3 regions of the Streptomyces sp. NPDC008121 genome follow, and region 1 is predicted to be linked to each of the others. Evidence: predicted binding sites of a transcription regulator. Region 1 holds the regulator's gene; each other region holds the start of a gene.
The links. The regulator HrcA, encoded in region 1, represses chaperone genes, less so after heat shock. The targets are predictions, from matches to a motif close to TTNGCACTCNGNNNNNCNGAGTGCNAA.
Positions count from the first base shown of each region.

Region 2: groES (co-chaperone GroES) is a predicted target of HrcA. The motif match lies at 1,650-1,676, and genes of this name have one in related genera.
Region 3: groL (chaperonin GroEL) is a predicted target of HrcA. The motif match lies at 1,445-1,471, and genes of this name have one in related genera.

Region 1 covers NZ_JBIBHT010000007.1:123,909-126,171, forward strand. The annotation lists gene dnaJ (molecular chaperone DnaJ) at 1-335, opposite strand, end outside; gene hrcA (heat-inducible transcriptional repressor HrcA) at 336-1,355, opposite strand; gene ACFZBD_RS23290 (MBL fold metallo-hydrolase) at 1,670-2,263, shown strand, end outside.
Region 2 covers NZ_JBIBHT010000008.1:476,715-478,977, reverse strand. The annotation lists gene groL (chaperonin GroEL) at 1-1,082, opposite strand, end outside; gene groES (co-chaperone GroES) at 1,195-1,503, opposite strand; gene ACFZBD_RS27285 (hypothetical protein) at 1,788-1,982, opposite strand; gene ACFZBD_RS27280 (polysaccharide deacetylase family protein) at 1,979-2,263, opposite strand, start outside.
Region 3 covers NZ_JBIBHT010000008.1:108,989-111,251, reverse strand. The annotation lists gene groL (chaperonin GroEL) at 1-1,280, opposite strand, end outside; gene ACFZBD_RS25550 (cold-shock protein) at 1,606-1,809, opposite strand; gene ACFZBD_RS25545 (MoaD/ThiS family protein) at 2,204-2,263, opposite strand, start outside.

The DNA of each region.
Region 1 (2,263 bases):
CGGGTGCGCGAGCGCGGCCCGCGCTGCGACGCCGTGCCGAAGAACGCGTCCATGATGTCGGAGAAGTTTCCGAAGCCGCCCTGGCCGAAGCCGCCGGCCCCGCCCGCGCCGCCCGAGGCGGACAGCGGGTCGCCGCCGAGGTCGTAGACCTGCTTCTTCTGCGGGTCCGACAGCACCTCGTAGGCGGCGTTGATCTCCTTGAAGCGCTCCTGCGTCTTCGGATCGGGATTGACATCCGGGTGCAGCTCGCGGGCGAGCCGCCGGAATGCCTTCTTGATCTCGTCCTGGGAAGCGTCGCGGCGCACGCCGAGTACGGCGTAGTAGTCCGTGGCCACTTACGACTCCGCCAGGATCTGTCCGACGTAACGTGCCACTGCGCGTACCGCTCCCATCGTTCCGGGGTAGTCCATGCGGGTCGGTCCGACCACGCCGAGTTTGGCGACTGCCTCGTCGCCCGAACCGTAGCCGACCGCGACGACGGACGTGGAGGTGAGGCCCTCGTGGGCGTTCTCGTGCCCGATCCGTACGGTCATGCCCGAGTCCTTGGCCTCGCCGAGCAGCTTGAGGAGCACGACCTGCTCCTCCAGCGCTTCGAGCACCGGCCTGATCGTGAGGGGGAAGTCGTGCCCGAAGCGGGTGAGATTGGCGGTGCCGCCGATCATCAGCCGTTCCTCGTGCTCTTCCACCAGGGTTTCCAGCAGGGTCGCGAGCACCGTCGACACGGTGCCCCGGTCCTCCGTCTCCTCGAAGGACTCCGGAAGATCCTGCACCAGTTGCGGCACGTCCGCGAAACGGCGGCCGACGACCCGGCTGTTGAGCCGGGCCCGCAGGTCCGCCAGCGAGGCCTCGCCGAACGGCGCCGGGCAGTCGATCACCCGCTGTTCGACCCGGCCGGTGTCCGTGATGAGCACGAGCATCAGCCGGGCGGGGGCCAGCGCGAGCAGTTCCACGTGCCGGACCGTCGAACGGGTCAGCGAGGGGTACTGCACGACCGCGACCTGGCGGGTCAGCTGCGCGAGCAGCCGGACCGTGCGGCCCACGACGTCGTCGAGGTCGACGGCGCCGTCGAGGAAGTTGTGGATCGCGCGCCGCTCGGGCGTCGACAGCGGCTTGACGCCGGCCAGCCGGTCGACGAAGAGGCGGTAGCCCTTGTCGGTCGGGATGCGTCCGGCGCTGGTGTGGGGCTGGGCGATGTAGCCCTCGTCCTCCAGGACGGCCATGTCGTTGCGCACGGTGGCGGGCGACACGCCGAGCTTGTGGCGCTCCGTGAGCGCCTTGGAGCCGACCGGCTCCTCCGTCCCGACATAGTCCTGGACGATGGCGCGCAGCACCTCGAGTCTGCGTTCGCTGAGCATGGCGCACACCTCCAGCTGTCGATCGGTCGTTCGTTCCGGTTGCTCCGTGTTTGGCACTCGCCCTGTCCGAGTGCCAGGAAACCCCCGGCAAGTGTACGGCGGCGGGCGTCGATCCTGGCAAGGAGGCCGCGTCCGAGCCGCTGTGTGGCCACCCCGTGGCCGCGCTGTGGTCTCGCTGTGGTCTCGCCGTGTCCGGGTCGTGTCCGCGCCGTGTCCGCGCCGCAGCGGGGCCGTCGCCGGTCGTCGTCGGTCGTCGCCGCGCTCGGCGGCCGGGGGCCCGCACGGGCTCTCGCCGTAGCGGATAGCGTCGCCGTATGGACGTCGATTGGGAAGAGTTCGGCTGGGAGCGGCTCGCGGACGGGGTCGGGCGGAGGCGGCTGCCCGGATGGGACGCGACGGTGGGTCTGGTGCTCGGCGAGAGGTCGGTCCTCTTGTACGACACGGGTTCCACGCTCCGGGAGGGCGGGGAGCTGCGGGGCCAGGTCGAGGCCATGACCGGGCGCAAGGTGACGCACATCGCACTGAGCCACCCCCACTTCGATCATGTCTTCGGCACGGCGGCGTTCTCCGGGGCGGCGGTCTTCGGCGCGGTGGGCGTCGACGACACGATGCGGCGGGACCGGCACGGCCTGCGGCTGGACGCGGTACGCCAGGGGGTCGACGAGGACGCGGCGACGGAGGCCGCCGACACCCTGGTCCTGCCCCGCCACACCGTGTCCGGCGAGTGGACGCTGGACCTCGGCGGCCGTCAGGTGCTGTTGGCCAATGTGGGCCCCGGCCACTCGGGGCACGATCTGGTGCTCCTGGTCCCCGGCGACCCTGACCCGGAGATCGTGTTCTGCGGCGACCTGGTGGAGGAGTCGGGCGAGCCGCAGGCGGGGCCCGACGCGGTCGGCTCGCAGTGGCCG
Region 2 (2,263 bases), on a different contig from region 1:
TCCCAGTCGGAGTCGGTGGACTCGATCTCGGCCTTGATCTGGTTGACGCGACCGGTGACGTCCTCGGACTTGCCGCCACCGTCGACGATGGTGGTGTCGTCCTTGGTGACGGTCACGCGGCGGGCGGAGCCCAGCACGTCGAGACCGGCCTGGTCGAGCTTGAGGCCGACCTCCTCGGCGATGACGGTGGCACCGGTGAGGGTGGCCATGTCGCCGAGCATCGCCTTGCGGCGGTCGCCGAAGCCGGGGGCCTTGACGGCCACGGCGTTGAAGGTGCCACGGATCTTGTTGACGACCAGGGTCGACAGGGCCTCGCCCTCGACGTCCTCGGCGATGATCAGCAGCGGCTTGGAGGAGCCGGCCTGGATGACCTTCTCGAGGAGCGGCAGCAGGTCCTGGATCGAGGAGATCTTGCCCTGGTGGATCAGGATGTACGGGTCGTCGAGGACGGCCTCCATACGCTCCTGGTCGGTGACCATGTAGGGCGAGAGGTAGCCCTTGTCGAAGGCCATGCCCTCGGTGAAGTCGAGCTCCAGGCCGAAGGTGTTGGACTCCTCGACGGTGATGACACCGTCCTTGCCGACCTTGTCCATCGCCTCGGCGATGAGCTCGCCGACCTGCTGGTCCTGCGCGGAGAGCGCGGCGACGGCGGCGATGTCCGACTTGTCGTCGATCGGGCGCGCGGTGGCGAGCAGCTCGTCGGAGACGGCCTTGACGGCGGCGTCGATGCCCTTCTTCAGGGCGGCCGGGGAGGCGCCGGCGGCGACGTTGCGCAGACCCTCGCGGACCAGGGCCTGGGCGAGCACGGTGGCGGTGGTGGTGCCGTCACCCGCGATGTCGTTGGTCTTGGTCGCCACCTCCTTCACCAGCTGGGCGCCGAGGTTCTCGTACGGGTCGTCGATCTCGACCTCGCGGGCGATCGTGACACCGTCGTTGGTGATGGTGGGGGCGCCGAACTTCTTGTCGATGACGACGTTGCGGCCCTTGGGGCCGATCGTCACCTTCACCGTGTCGGCAAGCTTGTTGACGCCGCGCTCAAGGGCGCGACGGGCGTCCTCGTCGAACTTCAGGATCTTCGCCATGGAGCGATTCAGCCCTCTCGGAATTCGTGGTGAAACTCGTGAAACGAACCGCGCCCCCGGACGCCCAGTGCGGGGTCAAGGGGCGCGGCTCAAAACATCTGGCGTCGGTGAATTACTTCTCGACGATCGCGAGCACGTCGCGAGCCGAGAGGACGAGGTACTCCTCGCCGCTGTACTTCACCTCGGTGCCGCCGTACTTGCTGTACAGCACGATGTCGCCGGTCTTCACGTCGAGCGGCAGGCGCTCGCCGTTCTCGAAGCGGCCCGGGCCCACGGCGAGGACGACGCCCTCCTGGGGCTTCTCCTTCGCCGTGTCCGGGATGACCAGGCCAGAGGCGGTGGTCTGCTCGGCGTCGAGCGGCTGGACCACAATGCGGTCCTCGAGCGGCTTGATGGCAACCTTGGAGCTGGTGGTCGTCACGATCCGACCTCCCCCTTCGGAGATCTCACGGGGTTAACTGTCTGAGGTGGCGACCAGGTGGATCCGTCGTCGCGGGTGCCGGACCTGCCCGTCGCTGTGTTGGCACTCTCCGGTGGGGAGTGCCAGAGCCGAGACTATGACCGCGATTAGCACTCGGTCAAGCGGAGTGCCAATTACGTGCGCGTGGCGGTTCGGTTCCGGTACGGGGAACGGCGCGAAGGACCCGATGGTTCCGGACGGCGGGGGGCGGGTCTCCGGCCGGTGTACGGCGCCGGGGCGGGCCGTCAGCGGTCCGTACGGCCCACCCCGTGGAGCACCCGGGCGGCGGTCCGGGAGAGGGCGCCGTCCGGTGCGGCGACCCGCTCCGCCGCCTTGCGACCCAGGCGCTCGAAGGGGTCGACGGACGGGGCGCAGGCCGCCGTGGCCAGCAGCGCGCCGGCCAGGGCCAGTCCGGCGACCGGCCGGCGCGCGCCGGTCATACGTAGTCCTCCAGCTTCGCGACCGCGTACCCCTTGTCCGTGATGGTCTTCATCACGCGGCGGATCATGTCGGGCATGGAGCCCTTCCACTCCCCCTTGCCCCGGAAGTGGGTGAGGACGATGTCGCCGGGGTGCAGGTCCCGGTCCCACTCGCGCCACTCCATCCGGTCCGGGAACGCCTCGGCGGCCCACAGCGGGACCGCCTTCACGCCGCACTTCTGCGCCGCGCGCAGGGTGTCCTCGTCGTAGTTGCCGTAGGGCGGGCGGAAGAGCGGCGGCCG
Region 3 (2,263 bases), on a different contig from region 1:
AGCTTCTCGAAGACCGAGGAGGCCTGGAGCAGGGCCACGCCACCACCGGCGACGATGCCCTCCTCGACGGCCGCCTTCGCGTTGCGAACGGCGTCCTCGATGCGGTGCTTGCGCTCCTTGAGCTCGACCTCGGTCGCGGCACCGGCCTTGATGACGGCCACGCCGCCGGCCAGCTTCGCGAGGCGCTCCTGGAGCTTCTCACGGTCGTAGTCCGAGTCGGAGTTCTCGATCTCGGCGCGGATCTGGTTCACGCGACCGGCGACCTGGTCGCTCTCGCCCGAACCGTCGACGATCGTGGTCTCGTCCTTGGTGATGACGACCTTGCGGGCGCGGCCGAGCAGGTCCAGGCCGGCGTTCTCCAGCTTGAGACCGACCTCCTCGGAGACGACGGTGCCGCCCGTGAGGATGGCGATGTCGTTCAGCATGGCCTTGCGGCGGTCGCCGAAGCCCGGGGCCTTGACGGCGACGGACTTGAAGGTGCCGCGGATCTTGTTGACGACCAGCGTGGACAGGGCCTCGCCCTCGACGTCCTCGGCGATGATCAGCAGCGGCTTGCCCGACTGCATGACCTTCTCCAGGAGCGGGAGCAGGTCCTTCACGGAGGAGATCTTGGAGTTGACGATCAGGATGTACGGGTCGTCCAGGGACGCCTCCATACGCTCCATGTCGGTGGCGAAGTACGCCGAGATGTAGCCCTTGTCGAAGCGCATACCCTCGGTGAGCTCCAGCTCCAGACCGAAGGTCTGGGACTCCTCGACGGTGATGACGCCTTCCTTGCCGACCTTGTCCATCGCCTCGGCGATGAGCTCGCCGATCTGGGTGTCGGCGGCGGAGATGGAGGCCGTGGAAGCGATCTGCTCCTTGGTCTCGACATCCTTCGCCTGCTCGAGCAGGGCGCCGGAGACGGCCTCGACGGCCTTCTCGATGCCGCGCTTGAGGGCCATCGGGTTGGCGCCGGCCGCGACGTTGCGCAGGCCCTCGCGGACGAGCGCCTGGGCGAGGACGGTCGCGGTGGTCGTACCGTCACCGGCGACGTCGTCCGTCTTCTTGGCGACTTCCTTGACCAGCTCGGCGCCGATCTTCTCGTACGGGTCCTCGAGCTCGATCTCCTTGGCGATGGACACACCATCGTTGGTGATCGTGGGGGCGCCCCACTTCTTCTCGAGGACGACGTTCCGGCCCTTGGGGCCAAGGGTGACCTTGACGGCGTCGGCGAGCTGGTTCATCCCGCGCTCGAGACCGCGCCGTGCCTCCTCGTCGAACGCGATGATCTTGGCCATGTGAAGTGGTCCTCCCGGACATGGGGTGGATAACGCTCCAGGACCGCGCCGACGCCCGCGACGGACGGCCTGCGGCTTCGGCGGTTCCTTGCCCCACCTGGCCACGGACCTCGTCTGCCCGATCCTCGTAAGCACTCTCACCTTCAGAGTGCTAACGCCAATGATTAGCACTCGACCCATGCGAGTGCAAGCGCCTCTCGGTGATCGGAACCCGACGGGCGAACGTGTCGGCACACGCACGAGGGGTCCGCATCCCGGTCAGGATGCGGACCCCTCGGCGCGAGAACGCGATGAGTGCGTGCGTGGTGGCCGATTCGCGCCGTGCTCAGACGGCGAGCTTGACCATGTCCGCCTGCGGACCCTTCTGGCCCTGCGAGATCTCGAACTCGACTCGCTGACCTTCTTCAAGGGTGCGGTAACCGTCCATCTGGATCGCGCTGTAGTGGACGAAAACATCCGCACCACCGTCGACCGCGATGAAGCCGTAGCCCTTCTCCGCGTTGAACCACTTGACGGTGCCCTGAGCCATGCCTAACTCCCCTATTACTGGCCCTTGCGCGGGACCGCACTTCGCGGCCCCGGGTCAGACCCTGCGCCGGAACGCGTCGACCGCGGCTGAATGTATCTGCCCAACTGCCCTCTGCAACAGGTCAATCGGACGAGAATTCTGGGCACGCCGGAAAGGAGAATTCAGGAGCATTCACTGATTTACGGGGCAAGTCGGGCCCGTCAAAGTGCGCAGAAGGTACACAACACTCGAACACATTGGCTGCATCTTGTCGGGTGCGGGCGCATTCTCATATGCGTCCGGCACAGGCAGCGGAGGGGGCTTCCCCAACTCTACCCCGCTCAACCATGCAGAATTGCCCCCTCCGCTTCTGGAGCGGAGAGGGCAATTCGGTTACGCGGGGTAATGCGGAGCCTCAGCAGCCGCCGGCGACGGCCGGGATGATGGAGACGCCGGCGCCGTCGGGCGTCGCCGT